4 regions of the Mesorhizobium sp. M0659 genome follow, and region 4 is predicted to be linked to each of the others. Evidence: predicted binding sites of a transcription regulator. Region 4 holds the regulator's gene; each other region holds the start of a gene.

Region 1 (4,304 bases), 330 kb from region 4:
TTTTCCATAATCTCTATCTGCAAGGAGTTCCGCATGATCGCGGAGTCCGCCAGGAAAGAGAAGAGCCGTGCCGAAAGCGTCGACGGGCCGAGTCCGGCGACGGCGAAGCGGCAGCGTGTTGCGCCGCCGCCTCGGGCGCCGGATTTGCCGCGCGCCACGTCCGAGGGCCTGCCGTTCCTGACGGTGGTCGCCAGTGTCGTGCTGGCGGGCCTCTCCCACCTCACCGGTGCGCCGATCTTCATCACCCTCGGCCTGCTGGCGACAGGCCTTGCCGGCGTCGCCATGCACCTGCGCAGCCGCCGCACCGTCCGCCGCGCGGCGGCCTTGCTCGACGAAACCGCGGCCCGTAGCCGCGCCGAAATCGAGACGCTGGCCGACCGTATGTGGGAGATGCAGGAGAGCGAGGAGCGTTTTCGCGGGCTGATCGATGCGCTCGGCGATCTCGTCGTCCACCGCGACCGCGATGGCCACATCGTCTACGCCAACAAGGTTTTCGCCAGCCTCGTCGGAACCGACCAACGCGACCTTGCCGGCAGGACCCTCGCCGAACACGGCATTGATGTCGGCATCGTCCCCGACGCCGCCTTTTCCGATCATGAATGCCTGAGTTCCACCGACGTCTCCATACGCACCCCGAACGGTCCGCGCTGGTTCTCATGGATCGAACTGTCGGTACGCGACAAGGATAGCGGCGCCGTCTCGCACCGGGCGATTGCCCGCGACATCACCGCGCGCAAACGCGCCGAATCCTCGCTGATCACCGCGCGCGAGCGCGCCGAATATGCCAGCCAGGCCAAGTCGCGCTTCCTCGCCACCGTCAGCCATGAGATCCGCACGCCGATGAACGGCATCATGGGCATGGCCAAGCTTCTGGCTGACACCAATCTGTCGCCCGAGCAGCGCACCTATGTCGGCGCTGTCTCGACCTCGGCCAGCGCCCTTTTGGCGCTCATCGAGGATTTGCTCGACTATTCCAAGATAGAGGCCGGCCGTTTCGACCCGGAGCCGCAGCCGACATCGCTGCGCGAAATCGCCGACAACATCGTCGAACTGATGGCAGCGAAAGCCTTCGCCAAGAAAATCGGCCTCGGCTGTCATGTCGAGCCCGACGTGCCGCAGATGATCATGGCCGATCCCGGCAGGGTCAGGCAGGTGCTGCTCAACCTGATCGGCAATGCGATCAAGTTCACCGACACCGGCGGCGTGCTGGTCTCGATTGCGCGCGCCCGCACCGATACCAGCGACCGCATCTGCTTCACCGTTACCGACACCGGCCCCGGCCTGCGCGAAGACGACATGGAGCGCATCTTCGAGGAGTTCGAACAGTCCGACGGCACCTCGACCCGCACCCATGGCGGCGCCGGCCTCGGTCTGGCCATATCGAGGCGCCTGGTCGCCGCCATGGGCGGTGCCATTTCGGTGTCGAGCCGGCTTGGCGAGGGATCGGAATTCGTCTTCGGGATCCCGGCCGCAGGAGCAACCGAAGCACCGCAGAACCGGCAGAACATCCTGGCCGGCCGGCGCGCCGTGATCGTGTCGAAGAACGCCGTCGAGGCCGACGCCATCGCCCGCACCATCCGCGCCCATGGCGGCGCCGTCGAGGTCGCCGCAACCGCTTCCCAGGCGACGCCCTTCGCCGAACATTGCGATGTGCTGTTGATCGACGCGGCCCTGGAGGACGGCGACGGCAGACTGCTCAAGCGCCTGCGCCAGAGTGGCTTTGCCGATTGCGAGACGATCACGCTGATCGCGCCGACCGACCGCGGCATGCTTGGCGAATTCCGCACCAACGGCTACGCCACCTTCCTGGCGAGGCCGGTGCGCGGCGAAACCCTGCTGCGCGTGCTGCTGACCAGTCATGCCTCTGCCTTGCCGCCGCCCAAGCCGGAAAAGACCGGCGCGTCCTCGCTTCGTGCCCATGGCGGGCGCCAGCAAGGTTTGTCGGTGCTGATCGCCGAAGACAACGACATCAACGCCATGCTTGCTCGCGCCACGCTTTTGAAGGCGGGACATCGCGTGAAAGTGGTCGGCAATGGCAAGGCCGCGGTCGAGGCGGTGACCGAAGCCGGGCTGAAAAATCGCTTCGATGTGGTGCTGATGGATTTGCACATGCCGGTCATGGACGGGCTGGACGCGATCGCCGCCATCCGCCGCCACGAGGAGGAAATGGCTGTGCCGCCGGTTCCGATCATGGTGCTTTCGGCCGACAGCCAGGAAAAGACCCGCCACACCGTGCTCGCCCATGGCGCCAGCGGCTTTGTCACCAAGCCGCTCGATCCCGACGCGCTGGTCCATGCCGTCGAGGGCCAGGTGGCCGCCTGAATTCATGTCGCTCAAAAGTGGCCCCGGTTTTGAGAAGACGACATGCACAAAACAAAGACTTGAAGCGCGTCGCGTGAATCGTCCCAGCGCGACGCGACGCTGTGCAATCCTCGCGTCACGTAGGTAGCCGAATGAGGGTTTTCGCCAGCCGACGAAGTATTGCCCGTCGCGCCGTATCACGGTACTGTCACAATCCTGTTGCACCTACACCGTATCCCCGTGCCAAGAGGGATGGCTCGAAGGAGAATCACTCGTGCATACAGTTATGCCGGAATGTGACACTCGGCCCAGCGCAGGCGGCGCTTTGCTCGCCGCGCGGAACGCCGATGCCGTCGCAACAGGCGCACCGCTGGGCCGTATCGGCAATCTCGAAGTGCGGCTTGCCCGCAATGAGGCCGAGATCGCCGCCGCGCAGGAAGTGCGCTACCGGGTGTTTTATGACGAGCTTGGCGCCAGGAAGGACCTGTTCCAGGCGCAGGACCGGCGCGACGCCGACCGCTTCGACCCGCTGTGCGACCATCTGCTGGTGCTTGACACCTCGATCTCCGGCCCCGAGCATCGCCGCATCGTCGGCACTTACCGCCTGCTGCGGCAAGAGATTGCGGCGACCGCCGGCGGCTTCTATTCCGAAGGCGAGTTCGAACTGACCAAGCTGATCGCCCGCCATCCCGGCCAGCGCTTCCTTGAGCTCGGCCGCTCCTGCGTGCTGCCGGAATACCGCTCGAAGCGCACCATCGAGGCGCTGTGGCAAGGCATCTGGGCCTACATCAACCACTATGAGATCGGCGTGATGACCGGTTGTGCCTCGTTCCCTGGCACGGTGCCGGCTGCGCATGCCGAGGCGCTCACCTACCTTGCCCATCACTGCCGGACCAACTCCGCCTGGGATGTGCGGGCGGTCTCCGGGCGCTATTGCTCGATGGACCTGATGCCGATCGAGGCGGTCAACGCCAAGGCGGCGATCGCGGCCATGCCGCCGTTGGTCAAGGGCTATCTGCGCGTCGGCGCCCGCATCGGCGACGGCTGCGTCATCGACCGTGAGTTCTCCACGGTCGATGTGTTCGTGGTGATGCCGGTCAAGGAAATCGGCGCCCGCTACGTCAACTATTATGGCGGGGAAGCGCAGCGCTTTGCGGCGTGAGGCAGTAGGCAGTAGGCAGTAGGCAGTAGTGAAGGCTGCCGCGAATTGCTGACTACCGACTATTCCCTATTCCCTAATCCCTCTCCCTACGGAATATCCTCCGGTCGCCGTCCCGGGCGGCTCTTGTAGGACGGAAAGGTCCAGCCGAATTTCAGCGCGCCGCCGCGCACCAGGAAAGCCGCGACGAAGCCGGCGACATCCGAGGCGAGCGGTGGCAGGCCGGCAAGATCGCCAAGTGTGTAGAGGCCGGCGCCCGCGAGTGCGGCGGTGACGTAGATTTCGGGCCTGAGCAGCACCGATGGCTCGCCGGCCAGCAGATCGCGCAGGATGCCGCCGAACGTAGCTGTCAGCACGCCCATAACAACGGAGACGACCGGCGAGCCGGTGATGGCCAGCCCCTTGGCCGCGCCCATTACGGAAAAGGCCGCCAATCCGATGGCGTCGAGCCAGAGCAGCCATTTCCAGCGGGATTCGACGCGGTGAGCGATGAAGAAGACCAGCACCGCAACCGCCGCGCAAACCAAGACATAGCCGGAGTTGGCGACCCAAAAGACGGGCAGGTTGAGGATGACGTCGCGAAGCGTGCCGCCGCCAATGCCGGTGACGCTGGCCAGAAACAGGAAGCCGATAATGTCGAGCTGCTTGCGCGAAGCCGCCAACGCCCCGGTCGCGGCAAAGACGGCGACGCCGGCATAGTCGAGGAGGTCGATGGGTGTCAGGGACATGAGGTAGTAGGGATTGGGAATTAGGGAAAGTATGAATAACACGAAGCCGCGCGATTGATACGCCTGCCTATTCCCTATTCCCTATTCCCTATTCCCTATTCCCTACTGGCTATTCC
Region 2 (4,304 bases), on a different contig from region 4:
TGCCGGGCAATTCTCCCCCTGAACGGGAGAAAGTGGCCGACTGCGCCGCTGGCGACAACCTTGCAACGCTGGCAATTGGCGAAATCGTGATGAGAGCGTTCCTCGCCCCATTTCCGGGAAAGGATGCCGGCAGGTGAGGGGCGGCGCCAACGTTCGAAATGTTATTTCTTCAAGCTCGCCTCGATCAGCAGGTCGGCGTTGTGGGCGACCGCTGCCGCCGGGCCTCCGAGGCCGAAGAGCTGGCCACTGATATAGGCGCCTTCGATCAACAGCAGCAGGCCGTCGCCGAGCGTGTCAGGGTCTTTAGCGCCCATCGCTGCGGCCATGGCGCGCAGGCGGTGGCGCAACTCCTGCTTGTTGGCCTCGCTGACGACACGCGCCGGATGGCCATGTTCGGGATATTCCACCGCCGCGTTGGTCATGCCGCAGCCGCGATAGTCCGGCCTTTGCGTGCGCTTGCCGACGCGAGTCAGAAAAGCCCTGAGCTGTGCCCGCGGGTCGCCGGGATGGGCAGCCACGGCTTCGTCGAAACGCTCCCAATACTCACGGTCATATTGCCTGAGATAGGAAGCGGCGAGCTCGTCCTTGGAGGGAAAGCTGCGGTAGAGGCTGGGCTTGGTGACGCCGGCGCGCTTGACGATCTCGTCGACGCCGATCGCCCGAATGCCGCGGCGGTAGAACAGGTCGTAGGCCACGTCGAGGATTTTCTTGGCAGCCTTGGGCGGTGCGGCTGCATGACCGTCCTTGATGGTCAGTTCAATATTTTTGTCCGTTGGCATGGTATGACTCGATTGACGTGTTACCGATCGGTACGTATACATGTCCTCACCCTGCAACGTACCGGTCAGTAACATGATAGCTCAATCCCGTCCCTTTGGCCAGCGCTACGCTTTCGTCGTGGTTGGCGTCATCTTCCTCTGCTTGTTGATCGCGGCCGGGCTTCGTTCCGCACCCTCGGTGATGATGCTGCCGTTGGATAAAAGCTTCGGCTGGGGGCGCGATACGGTTTCGATTGCCGCCGCGATCGGCATCTTCCTTTACGGCCTGACCGGGCCGTTTGCCGCCGCGTTGATGGAGCGTATCGGCTTGCGCCGCACGCTGCTTGCCTCGCTTGTGATCATGTCGGGCTCGACCGCGCTCAGCCTGCTGATGACCGAGCCATGGCATCTGTTCCTCACCTGGGGCGTGTTTTCCGGCATCGGCTCCGGCGCGGTCGCCACCGTGCTCGGCGCCACCATCGTCAACCGCTGGTTCAAGACCAATCGCGGCTTGGTGATGGGGCTGATGTCGGCCTCCAGCGCCACCGGCCTCTTGGTGTTCCTGCCGCTGCTGGCATCGCTCGCCCAGTCGGGCGGCTGGCAGCCCGTCGCTACCGCCGTCTCGATCGCCACTGCCTGTCTTCTGCCGCTGGTCTGGCTGTTGGTTCCGGAGCGTCCCGCTTCGATCGGCATGGTGCGCTATGGCGCCGGGGCCGATGACGTGCCGCCGGTGTCGCCGGCATCGCAAGGCAATTTCCTGGCGCATACGCTCAACACGCTGCGCCGCGCTGCCGGCACCCGCGTCTTCTGGTATCTGTTCGCCACCTTCTTCATCTGCGGTTTCACCACCAACGGGCTGGTCGGCACGCATCTGATCTCCTTCTGCGGCGACATGGGCATCCCCGAGGTGCAGGCCGCGGGCCTGTTGTCGCTGATGGGCATTTTCGACCTGATCGGCACGACTTTGTCAGGTTGGCTCACCGACCGTTTCGACCCGCGCAAGCTGCTCGGCGTCTACTACGGCATTCGCGGCCTGGCGCTGATCTATCTGCCCTATTCCGGCTTCTCGGCGACCAGCCTGATCATCTTCGCCGTGCTCTACGGTCTGGACTGGATCGCCACCGTGCCGCCGACGCTCAGGCTCGCCAACGAGGCCTTCGGCGACCGCAGCGGCCCGATCGTGTTCGGCTGGATCGTCGCCGGCCACCAGGTGGGGGCCGCCACCGCCGCTGCCTTCGGCGGCACCATGCGCGAATTGCAGGGCAATTACGAACTGGCCTTCCTGATCGCCGGTTTGACGGCGATCGTGGCTGCGTGTCTGTCGCTGCTGATCAATACGAGCAGGCCGGCTTTCGATCCGGAGCCGCAAGCGGCGTAAGGCGCGGTACTAATCTCCCCCATCAGGGGGGAGATGGCCGCGAAGCGGCCAGAGGGGGGCCGTGCGACCGGACTCAGCCTCTTGCGCATAGGAGGTCGGCGCTCCAAGCGAGGCGACCCCCTTCTGTCGCCTTCGGCGACATCTCCCCCCTCAAGGGCGGAGATCACCTGTCGATTGTTATCAAAGTTTCATCTTCCCGAGATGTGGCTGAAACATTGAAGCTGGAGCTTGCTGGCACCGTTCGAAGCCATCAGGAGACAGCCATGAACAAGATCTCGTTGACCCGCCGCGCTTTCGTCACCTCTGCCAGCGCCGCCGGTCTGCTCGGCGCATCGGGGCTCGCTTTGCCCTATTATTCGCGCGCCAGCCAGCGCCCGGCCTTCACCCATGGCGTCCAGTCCGGCGATGTCGATGCCTCGAGCGGCATGGTGTGGACGCGCACCGACCGGCCTTCGCGCGTCATGTTCGAAGTGTCGTCGACGGAAAACTTCGCCAATGCGACGCGGCTGGCGCCGCTCGATACCTCGCCGGCCAGCGACTTCACGGTCAAGCGCCTGCTCACCGACCTCGCCTCCGACCAGGATATCTTCTACCGGATGACTGCCGCCGACCTGTCGGATATCAACGCCGTTTCCGAACCGATCGTCGGCCGTTTCCGCACAGCACCCGCCTCGAAGCGCGACATAAAATTCGCCTGGTCGGGCGACACGGCCGGCCAGGGCTGGGGAATCGATGAGACCGGCATGAAAACCTACGCCACCATCGCCAGGCACACGCCGGATTTCTTCCTGCATTCCGGCGACACCATCTATGCCGATGGCGCCATGAAGGACGAGGTAGACCTGCCTGGCGGCGGCAAGTGGAAAAACGTCGTCCTGATCGACGGCAAGCGCAAGGTGGCCGAGACGCTGGATGAGTACCGCGACCAGTGGAAATACAACATGATGGACAAAAACGTTCTGGCCTTGAGCGCCATCTGCCCGACCTTCTACCAGTGGGACGATCACGAGGTGCTGAACAACTGGTCGGATTCGAAGAATCTCGGCGCCGACAGCCGCTACACCGAAAAATCCGTCCATGTGCTCGCGGCGCGTGCGGCGCGCGCCTTCCATGAGATGACGACGATCCGCTACGAGCCGTCCGAGCCCGGCCGCGTCTACCGCAAGATCGCGCATGGGCCGCTGCTCGACGTGTTCTTCCTCGACATGCGCTCCTATCGCGGCCCGAACGGCCCCGACATGCAGGAGGACATGACGCCGCAGTCACGCATGCTGGGCGAACAGCAGACGAAATGGCTGAAGCGCGAGCTGACGAATTCCAGGGCGACCTGGAAGATCATTGCCGCCGACATGCCGCTCGGCCTCGTCGTCTGGGACGACGGCGCCAAGAAGGTCGGCGCGGAAGCCATCAGCAATGGCGACAATGGCCTGCCCAAAGGCCGCGAGCTCGAGATCGCCGACCTGTTGCGCTACATCAAGACTGCCGGCATCACCAACACGGTCTGGTTGACCGCCGATGTCCACTACACGGCGGCGCACTATTACAACCCCGACAAGGCGCGGTTCCAGGATTTCAATCCTTTCTGGGAATTCGTCTCGGGCCCGATCCACGCCGGTACCTTCGGTCCCAATGATTTCGACATGACCTTCGGCCCGGAGCTGAAATTCATCAAGGCGCCGACCACCGAACAGGGCCAGAACCTGCCACCCTCGGCCGGCCTGCAGTTCTTTGGCCTGGTGGACATTTCAGGGGCGACAGAGCAGCTGACCGTGCGGCTTATGGATCGCGACGACATCGAGCTTTACAAGGTGACGCTCGATCCGGTGCGGTCGGCGTAAGCCTTTGGGTCGGTGCGAAGGATCGCTATGCCTGGAATGGGCAGCCGTCAGTCCGGGTAGCAAACCGTCGGAATCTTCGGCCACACCGCGCTGTCGCAGCCTGCAACCCGCTGCCTCTGCTTGAAAGAGGCGCTGACCGGGCCGGTGACCACGGGGTCGACGCCATCAGGGGCGTCGGCAAACATCTGCTCGGCCGTCCGGTCGGACGACGAAGCCGGATTGGCTTCCTTCACCGTGGCGGCCGATTGAGCGGCATTGGCCGCCAGCACGGCAGCGAATGCGACCGAAGCGATGAGGGGCCAAAATCGGTTGAGTTTGTCGGTCATGAAT
Region 3 (4,304 bases), on a different contig from region 4:
TACCGGCATCGGCAAGAAGGACCATGTGCTCGAGATCGGCTGCGGCTGGGGCGGTTTTGCCGAATTTGCCGCGCGCGAGATCGGCTGCCGCGTCACCGGCCTGACCATCAGCCGCGAACAGCACGATTTTGCCAAGGCGCGCATCCAGAAGGCCGGGCTTGCCGACAAGGTCGAGATCAAGCTGCAGGATTACCGCGACGAAACGGGCACTTACGACCGCATCGCCTCGATCGAGATGTTCGAGGCGGTCGGCGAAAAATATTGGCCCGTATTTTTCGGCAAGATGAAGGCGTGCCTGAGGCCCGGCGGCACCGCCGGCCTGCAGATCATCACCATCAACGAGGCCGCTTACGACACCTATCGGGCGCGGCCGGATTTCATCCAGCGCTATGTCTTCCCGGGCGGCATGCTGCCGACGCCGTCGATCCTGAAGACGCTGGGCAGCGACCATGGCCTTTCCCATCTGCGCGAGCGCGTCTTTCCGGACGACTATGCCCGCACGCTTGCCGAATGGCGCAACCGCTTCTGGGCGTCGTGGGAAAAGATCGTCCCGCTCGGCTTCGACGACCGCTTCAAGAAGCTTTGGGAATTCTATCTCCACTATTGCGAAGCCGGCTTCAGGGCCAGCTACATCGACGTGCGCCAGGTGGTCTACAAGGCCTGATCCGAAGCGTGATTGAGCGGGCGTATGCCCGCTCGTTTTCCCTGTTACCTGCGCGTTTGCCTCAAAGCAGGATGCGATACTTCGCAAACCCGGATTCGCCCTCGCCGGCCGGCTCGATCTTGAGCGATTTCACTCCCGATATAAAATCCTTCGCTTTGGGGCCGGTCTCGAACACGACGCTGGTGCCGGGCAGCGGCGTGAACGACCAATTGTCGTCGGCCGAGGGGTTGATCGTGCCTTCGCTGACGACGTAGCGCACGATCACGTCGCGGTTGGTGTCCGGCGCCTCGTAGATGATCTTCGAGGCATTGATGTCGGGGAAATTGCCGCCACCGCCGGCGCGGTAATTGTTGGTGGCGACGACGAATTTCGCTGCCGGATCAATAGGCTTGCCGTCGAAGCTGAGGCCGAAGATGCGGTTCGAGCCGGCATTGGCGACGCCACCCTTGGCATCGTATTTCGGCAGCTGCGACAGGTCTATTCCGTAGCTGACGCCATCGATCACATCGAAATTGTAGGACGGGAATTCGGTGTCGATGAGCGCCTGGTCGGCCTTGCCCGGCTCGATCTTCCTGAAAATGCCGGCCGACATTTCCAGCCATTCCTTCACTTGCGCGCCGGTGATTTCGACGGCGCGCACCGTGTTCGGATAGAGATAGAGGTCGGCGACGTTCTTGATGGCGATGTCGCCCACCGGCACGTCGGTATAGTAGTCGGCGCCGTTGCGCCCGCCGGCCTTGAAGGGTGCGGCCGCCGACAGCAGCGGCACGTCCTTCCACTGCGTGCTTTTCAATATGTCCTTGAGGTACCAGCTCTGCGCCTGGTTGACGATCTGCACCGACGGATCATCGGCGACCAGCGCGAAATAGGAATAGAGCGGCGCCGAGGTCTTGCCGACCGGTCGGCGGACATAGGCAAGTGTCGCCTCATGGTCCGCCTTCAGCGCATCGACGACGCGCTGGTCGTCCGCCACCGTCGGCTTGTTTGCCTTGTCGACGCGCTCGTAGATCGGCCTTGCCTCGGATGTGGCCGAGGCTACGCGCCATTTCGATCCGTCCCGTTCCAGAAGCAGATCGATCAGTCCCATATGCGAGCCCCAGAAACCGCCCATCACGGCGGGCTTGCCCTGCAGCGTGCCTTTCTCGGTGTCGACGCCTTCGAGCGCCTGAAAATCCTTCTTGCCGGGGAAGACGAGATGCTGATGGCCGGTGAACACCGCATCGATGCCTTCGACGCCGGCGACGAAGAAGGAGGCGTTCTCCATGCCGTCGCCCTGCTTGATATCGATGCCGGAATGCGAGAGCGCGATGACGATGTCGGCGCCCTCCTCCTTGATCTGCGGCACCCATGCCCTGGCCGCCTCGACGATGTCGCGCGTCCTGACATTGCCTTCCAGGTTCTTCAGGTCCCAGACCATGATCTGCGGCGGCACGAAGCCGATGATGCCGATCTTGATCGGCTGCTCGACGCCCGACCCGTCCTTGATCTTCTTGTCGAGGATGACATAGGGCTTGAGGTAGAGCTTGTCGTCGCGCGGGTTGGCGGCAAGCTCGGTGCCGCGGATCAGATTGGCGCAGACGAAGGGGAAATTGGCTCCGGCCAGCACCTTGTCGAGGAACGACAGGCCGTAATTGAACTCGTGATTGCCGAGCGTCGAGCATTCATAGCCCAGCAGGTTCATGCCCTTCATGATCGGATGCAGATCGCCTTCCTTGAGGCCCTTTTCATAGGCGATGTAATCGCCCATCGGATTGCCCTGCAAAAGATCGCCATTGTCGATCAGCATCGCATTGGTGGCTTCCTTGCGCACCGCCGCGATCAGTGACGCCGTCCGCGACAGGCCCATCGTGTCGTTGGCTTTGTCTGCGTAGTAGTCGTAAGGCAGCACATTCACATGGATGTCGGTGGTCTCCATGATCCTCAGATGCGCCTGATTGGCCTGCGCGCGGGCGGAAAACGGATGGAGCATGATCAGCGCCCCGCTGGCGGCCGTACCGGCAAGAAAACTACGGCGGGAGACGGGGTAATTGAGATGCGGCATTGGTTTTCCTTCCCAGCGACGTGACAAGATCCCAGCCCCGGGCGGAAGCTTCGCGCCGAAAACCGGCCATGTCCATCGGGAAGTCAGTCGATCAGCTAAAGGTGACGGCTGGATGAATATCCTTGGCCGCGGTTGAGAACCTCAGCCCTTGTTATCATCGCCCTGGGTGATCAGCCGCGCGCTGCGCTGGCCGGTGAAATAGATCCATAGCCAGCTAAGCGACACCGAGAGCCGGTTGCGAAAACCGATCAGGAAGTAGATATGCGCCACGCCCCACAGCCACCAGGCAAGCCATCCCGTGAGCTTGATCGAGCCGAAATCGATCACGGCTGCCCACTTGCCGATCGTCGCCAGGTCGCCGGCATGTTTGTAGCGGAAAGGGCGCGGCGCGCTATCGCCGGCCAGCCGCGCCCTGATCGTCGCGGCAACATGCTTGCCCTCCTGCTTGGCCGAGGGCGCCACGCCGGGCACCGGTTTGCCGTCCGGCCGCAAGACATGCGCTGTGTCGCCGACGACGAAGATCTCCGGACTGTTCGGCACGGTCAGATCGGGCTCGACCATTACCCTGCCCGCCCGGTCCACCGGCGCGCCCAGCCACTCTCCCGCGGGCGAAGCCGCTACGCCGGCGGCCCACAGGATGGTTCGCGCCGGCAGATGCGTCTCGCCAAAGACGACGCCTTCGGCATCGAGGCGCGTGACGGCGCGGCCAAGCTCGACCGTGACGCCCCGCCGCTCCAGCGCCTTGCGCGCATAGTCGGACAGCTTTGGCGCGAAATTGGCTAGGATCCTGTCTCCGGCCTCCACCAGCACCACACGCGCCTCACGCGTGTCGATGTTGCGGAATTCGCCGCGCAGCGTTTCATGCGCGAGTTCGACAATGGTGCCGGCAAGCTCCACGCCGGTCGGGCCGCCGCCGACGATGACCAGTGTCAGCAGTGCCTGGCGCTTGGCCGGATCGGTCTCGCGCTCGGCCTGCTCGAAGGCGAGCAGGATGCGCCGGCGAATGGTGGTTGCGTCTTCAAGCGTCTTCAGCCCGGGCGCGAAAGGCTCCCATTCGTCGTGGCCGAAATAAGCATGACGCGCGCCGGTGGCGAGCACCAGCGTGTCGTAGGGAACAGAACTGCCGTCCTCAAGCAGCACGCGTTTGCCTGGACGGTCGACGCCGGTGACGTTGCCGAGCAGGGTCGTCACGTCCTCGCGCTTGCGCAGCAGATGACGGATCGGCCAGGCGACTTCCGAGGTCGCCAGCGAGGTGGTCGCCACCTGGTAGAGCAGCGGCTGGAAAAGGTGATGGTTGCGCTTGTCGATCATGGTGATGCGCACGGGTGCGCCGGCCAGCGCCCGGGTAAGTTCGAGACCGCCGAACCCTGCGCCGACGACAACGACATGATGGCTGGTTTCACTCATCGCATTCACCCCTGTTTGTCTCCCTTTATCTAGTGATTTTTGTGCACCGCAACAATGTCGCGGCGAGCTAGATTGCCGCTTAAGGCTGCCCAGGACTCGTCGCCGGATGTCGCGAATGCCTATGTCGGCAAGCATGGACGGGTATAGCCTTGCAGGGCTGGAACCACGGGAGTGAAGCATGGCCAACGACGA
Region 4 (4,304 bases):
GACCTTGTCCTTCGCCTGCGCGACCGACATCAGCGCCAGCGACATGGCGACACCCGCCAGCATGGCGGCTGCAAATCTGTTCATTATAACCCTCCCTGCGCCGCCCACGGCGCGACAAAACCGGCCCGAAGGCCTGCACAAAGAGGCTCCATTTTTTCGAGCCTCGAAAAAATACTGGTTCAATGATAAGGCACTGTCAACATCGATTATGATGGATTCTGATGGCGTTGCCGAATTTTTTCGAGCTCCGCAATAAACAATGACAGGGCTGCCGGCGTCTGCCAATATTTGGCTGGTGCCGTCGAACGCCTTCACTATCATGAGGCGCGAGGAGGCCGGGAGGAAAACAAATGTCGGTTGGGATCCGCCACGACGATCTGCGCCGTCGCAACCGTGCGATGGTGATTTCGGCCGTGCGCCGGGCCGGCCAGCCGTCGCGGACCGAGATTGCGGCGACCACCGGCCTCAGCCATTCGACGATATCGGCAATCTCGTCTGATCTAATTCAAGAAGGCATCCTGATTGAAGGCAAGCCTGGCGAGACCGGCTCGCTGAAACGCGGCCGGCCGCAGGTCGGCCTTGGCCTCAACCCGGAAGCGGCGGCGGTCATGACCGTGGTGCTGTCGCTGAACTTCCTCTCCGTCACCGTCATCGACTATGCCGGCCAGGTGGTCGCGGAAGAACAGCGCCGGCTCGACACGCTGACCATGCCGCGCGACGAGCTGATCGGCGAATGCGTAGCAATCGTCGGGCGGCGTCTCGCGGACCCGGACCTCGATGTCCAGAGCATCGCCCGCATTGCCATGGGCATCCAGGGCATCACCGATTCGCAGGCGCGGGCCATGCTGTGGTCGCCAATCACGCCACTGACCGACATTGCCTTCGCCGACATGTTGGAAGCGGAATTCGGCATTCCTGCCACCATGGAGAACGACTGCAATATGATGGCGGTGGCCCTGCAATGGCGCCAGCCCGAGCGCTACTGCGACAATTTCATCGCGATCCTCTTGTCGCACGGCATCGGCATGGGGCTGGTGCTGAAAGGCGAACTGTTCACCGGCACCCATTCCTCGGGCGGCGAGTTCGGCCACATGATCCACCGTCCGGGCGGCGCGCTCTGCCGCTGCGGGCGGCGCGGCTGCGTCGAGGCCTATGCCGGAAACTACGCCATCTGGCGCAGCGCCAAAATGATGAGCGAAGATGCCGAGCCGGTCGATATCGGCGACGCTGATATGCGCGCACTCGCCGCGCGCGCCCGCGAAACCGATGGCCCGGAGCGCGAAGCCTATCGCAAGGCCGGTGAGGCGCTCGGCTTCGGCCTCGGCAGCCTGTTTGCGCTGATCGACCCGGCGCCTGTCGCCATGGTTGGCGTCAGCGCCGCCGCCTTCGACCTGATCGAGCCGGCATTGCGCGAAGCGATCGCCCAGACCGCCGGCGGCCAGCACTCGAAGTCGATCTCCTTCGACACCGAGCCCAACGAGCTGCCGCTGATCCGCGAAGGCTGTGCCATGCGCGCGCTCGGCTTCGTCGATCAGGAGATTTTCGCGCCGGGCATTCAGGCCAAATCCGGCAAGCATGTCGCCTGAATGGCCGGCAACGGCGCGACGCGCAGCATCCTAGTCTTCCCTGATCGCGTAGCCGGCGCCGCGAATGGTACGGATGACATCCGGCATGCGGCCGTTGTTGACCGCTTTGCGTAAGCGCCCGACATGGACGTCGACGGTTCGCTCGTCGATGTAGATCGTCTCGCCCCAGACATTGTCGAGCAGCTGGCTGCGCGAGAACACGCGGCCGGGATGGCGCATCATGAATTCGAGCAGCCGGAACTCGGTCGGTCCGAGCCTGATCTCGCTCTTCTTGCGGTAGACACGGTGCGACTCGCGGTCGAGCACGATGTCGCCGACCTTGAGCACGCTGGACAGCACTTCCGGCTTGGCCCGGCGCAGCAGCGCCTTCACGCGCGCCATGAACTCCGGCGTCGAGAATGGCTTGACCAGATAGTCGTCGGCACCGGTGGACAGGCCGCGCACGCGATCGCTTTCCTCACCGCGCGCGGTCAGCATGATGATCGGCAGCCGCTCGGTTTCGGGCCGCACTCTAAGCCGCCGGCAGAGCTCGATGCCGGAAACAGCGGGCACCATCCAGTCGAGCACCAGGAGATCGGGCACGTTTTCCTGCAGGCGGATCTCGGCCTCGTCGCCGCGTGTCACCACCTCGACGTGATAGCCTTCGGATTCGAGGTTGTAGCGGAGGAGCACGCCTAGCGGCTCCTCGTCCTCCACGACCATGATGCGTGGCGCGATCATAGGCAGTTCACCCTCATCAGGCCGGCGTGGCCATCGCCGTCTCGTCCTGCTTCGGACGATTGGCGGGCAATTGCTGGCCGGTCAGCACATAATACGCATTTTCGGCGATGTTGGTGACATGATCGCCGATGCGCTCAAGATTCTTGGCGCAGAACAAGAGATGCGTGCAGGCGGTGATGTTGCGAGGGTCTTCCATCATGTAGGTCAAGAGCTCACGAAACACGGACGTGTATTTGACGTCGATGCGCTCGTCGTCATTCCTGAGTTTTGCAAGCGCTGCCGCATCGGTGGCGGCATATTCCTCGACGACGCCTTGCACCTGGATCAGCACCAGTTGCGCCATGGCATCGATGGAGTGCGAGAGGTCGCGCGGCGTGACGCTCAAGCCCACGGTGCCGACGCGTTTGGCGATGTTCTTGGCGAGGTCGCCGATGCGCTCGAGGTCGCCCGCCATGCGGATCGAGCCGACCACGGCGCGCAGATCGTTGGCCATCGGCTGGCGCTTGGCGATCAGCGTGATGGCGCGGTCGTCCAGTTCGCGCTGGCGCGCATCCATGATGGCGTCGTCGGAAACGACACGCTGTGCCAGCGCATTGTCCGAATTGAGCAGCGCCCTGGTCGAGCCGCTGACCATCGAGCCTGCCAGATCGCCCATGTCACGGATCAGCTTGCTGATCTGCCCGAGCTCTTCATCGAAGGAGGCGACGGTATGTTCACCCATGATCTTGGTCCTCGTGCCTGAAAATTCACCCGCCGGACGGCTCAGCCGAAGCGGCCGGTAATGTAGTCCTGGGTGCGCTTGTGGTCGGGGTTGGTGAACATCTTGTCGGTGGCGCCCTCCTCGACGAGATAGCCGAGATGGAACATCGCTGTACGCTGCGACACGCGCGCCGCCTGCTGCATCGAGTGGGTGACGATGACGATCGTGTAGTTCTGGCGCAGTTCGTCGATCAGCTCCTCGACACGGGCGGTGGCGATCGGATCGAGCGCCGAGCAGGGCTCGTCCATCAGGATCACCTCCGGCGACACGGCGATGGCGCGCGCGATGCACAGGCGCTGCTGCTGGCCGCCGGACAGGCCGGTGCCGGGCTCCTGCAGGCGGTCCTTGACCTCGTTCCAGATCGCAGCCTTCTTCAGGCTCTGCTCGACGATCTGGTCCATGTCGGACTTGCGCTTGGCCAGCCCATGGATGCGCGGGCCGTAGGCGACGTTCTCGTAGATCGACTTCGGGAACGGGTTGGGTTTCTGGAACACCATGCCGACGCGGGCGCGCAGTTCGACGACATCGATGTTCTTGTCGTAGATGTCGTCTTCATCGAGCGTGATCTTGCCGGTCACCCGCGCCGAATCGATGGTGTCGTTCATGCGGTTGAGGCAGCGCAGGAAGGTCGACTTGCCGCAGCCGGACGGGCCGATCAGCGCCGTCACCTGGTTCTGGCGGACGTCGAGATTGACGTCGAACAACGCCTGCTTCTCGCCGTAGAAGACGCCGACCTTGTCGCCGCGCATCTTGATGACTTCGTTCGACTTGGCGTTCATTTTGTCGCCCACTGCATTCTCAAGGGACTGTTCGGTCATGATGTTCATACCAAATTGCCTTTTTTCTACCAGCGCCGCTCGAACCGGCGCCGGAGCACGATCGCGGTGATGTTCATGGCCATGAGGAAGACGAGCAGGATGATGATGGCGCCGGACATGCGCTCGACAAAAGCGCGCTCAGCCTCGTTTGCCCACATATAGATCTGAACCGGCAGCGCGGTCGCCGGATCGAAAGGCGTCGTCGGATAATCGGCGACGAAAGCGACCATGCCGATCAAGAGCAGCGGTGCTGTCTCGCCGAGCGCACGCGCCAGGCCGATGATGGTGCCGGTAAGGATGCCTGGGGCGGCAAGCGGCAGGATGTGATGGAACACCATCTGCATCTTGGAGGCGCCGAGACCTAGGGCCGCCGAGCGGATCGACGGCGGCACCGCGGCGAGGGCGGCGCGCGTGGCGATG

Evidence for each region. The regulator PhoB, encoded in region 4, activates phosphate uptake and scavenging genes when phosphate is short. The targets are predictions, from matches to a motif close to TGTCATNNANCTGTCAT.
Region 1: a site for PhoB is predicted at 2,508-2,524, ahead of olsB (l-ornithine N(alpha)-acyltransferase). Genes of this name have one in related genera too.
Region 2: a site for PhoB is predicted at 2,312-2,328, ahead of NKI31_RS18415 (alkaline phosphatase D family protein). Genes of this name have one in related genera too.
Region 3: a site for PhoB is predicted at 2,807-2,823, ahead of NKI31_RS13930 (bifunctional 2',3'-cyclic-nucleotide 2'-phosphodiesterase/3'-nucleotidase). Genes of this name have one in related genera too.

Annotation. Positions count from the first base shown of each region.
Region 1 covers NZ_JAMYPY010000003.1:47,988-52,291, forward strand. The annotation lists gene NKI31_RS05735 (response regulator) at 34-2,322, shown strand; gene olsB (l-ornithine N(alpha)-acyltransferase) at 2,588-3,463, shown strand; gene NKI31_RS05745 (trimeric intracellular cation channel family protein) at 3,550-4,182, opposite strand.
Region 2 covers NZ_JAMYPY010000010.1:231,300-235,603, reverse strand. The annotation lists gene NKI31_RS18425 (TetR/AcrR family transcriptional regulator) at 162-779, opposite strand; gene NKI31_RS18420 (MFS transporter) at 853-2,136, shown strand; gene NKI31_RS18415 (alkaline phosphatase D family protein) at 2,400-3,974, shown strand; gene NKI31_RS18410 (hypothetical protein) at 4,022-4,300, opposite strand.
Region 3 covers NZ_JAMYPY010000007.1:154,114-158,417, reverse strand. The annotation lists gene NKI31_RS13935 (class I SAM-dependent methyltransferase) at 1-664, shown strand, start outside; gene NKI31_RS13930 (bifunctional 2',3'-cyclic-nucleotide 2'-phosphodiesterase/3'-nucleotidase) at 726-2,705, opposite strand; gene NKI31_RS13925 (NAD(P)/FAD-dependent oxidoreductase) at 2,847-4,112, opposite strand; gene NKI31_RS13920 (5-formyltetrahydrofolate cyclo-ligase) at 4,291-4,304, shown strand, end outside.
Region 4 covers NZ_JAMYPY010000003.1:378,506-382,809, forward strand. The annotation lists gene xylF (D-xylose ABC transporter substrate-binding protein) at 1-84, opposite strand, end outside; gene NKI31_RS07285 (ROK family protein) at 351-1,586, shown strand; gene phoB (phosphate regulon transcriptional regulator PhoB) at 1,617-2,306, opposite strand; gene phoU (phosphate signaling complex protein PhoU) at 2,323-3,027, opposite strand; gene pstB (phosphate ABC transporter ATP-binding protein PstB) at 3,069-3,893, opposite strand; gene pstA (phosphate ABC transporter permease PstA) at 3,911-4,304, opposite strand, start outside.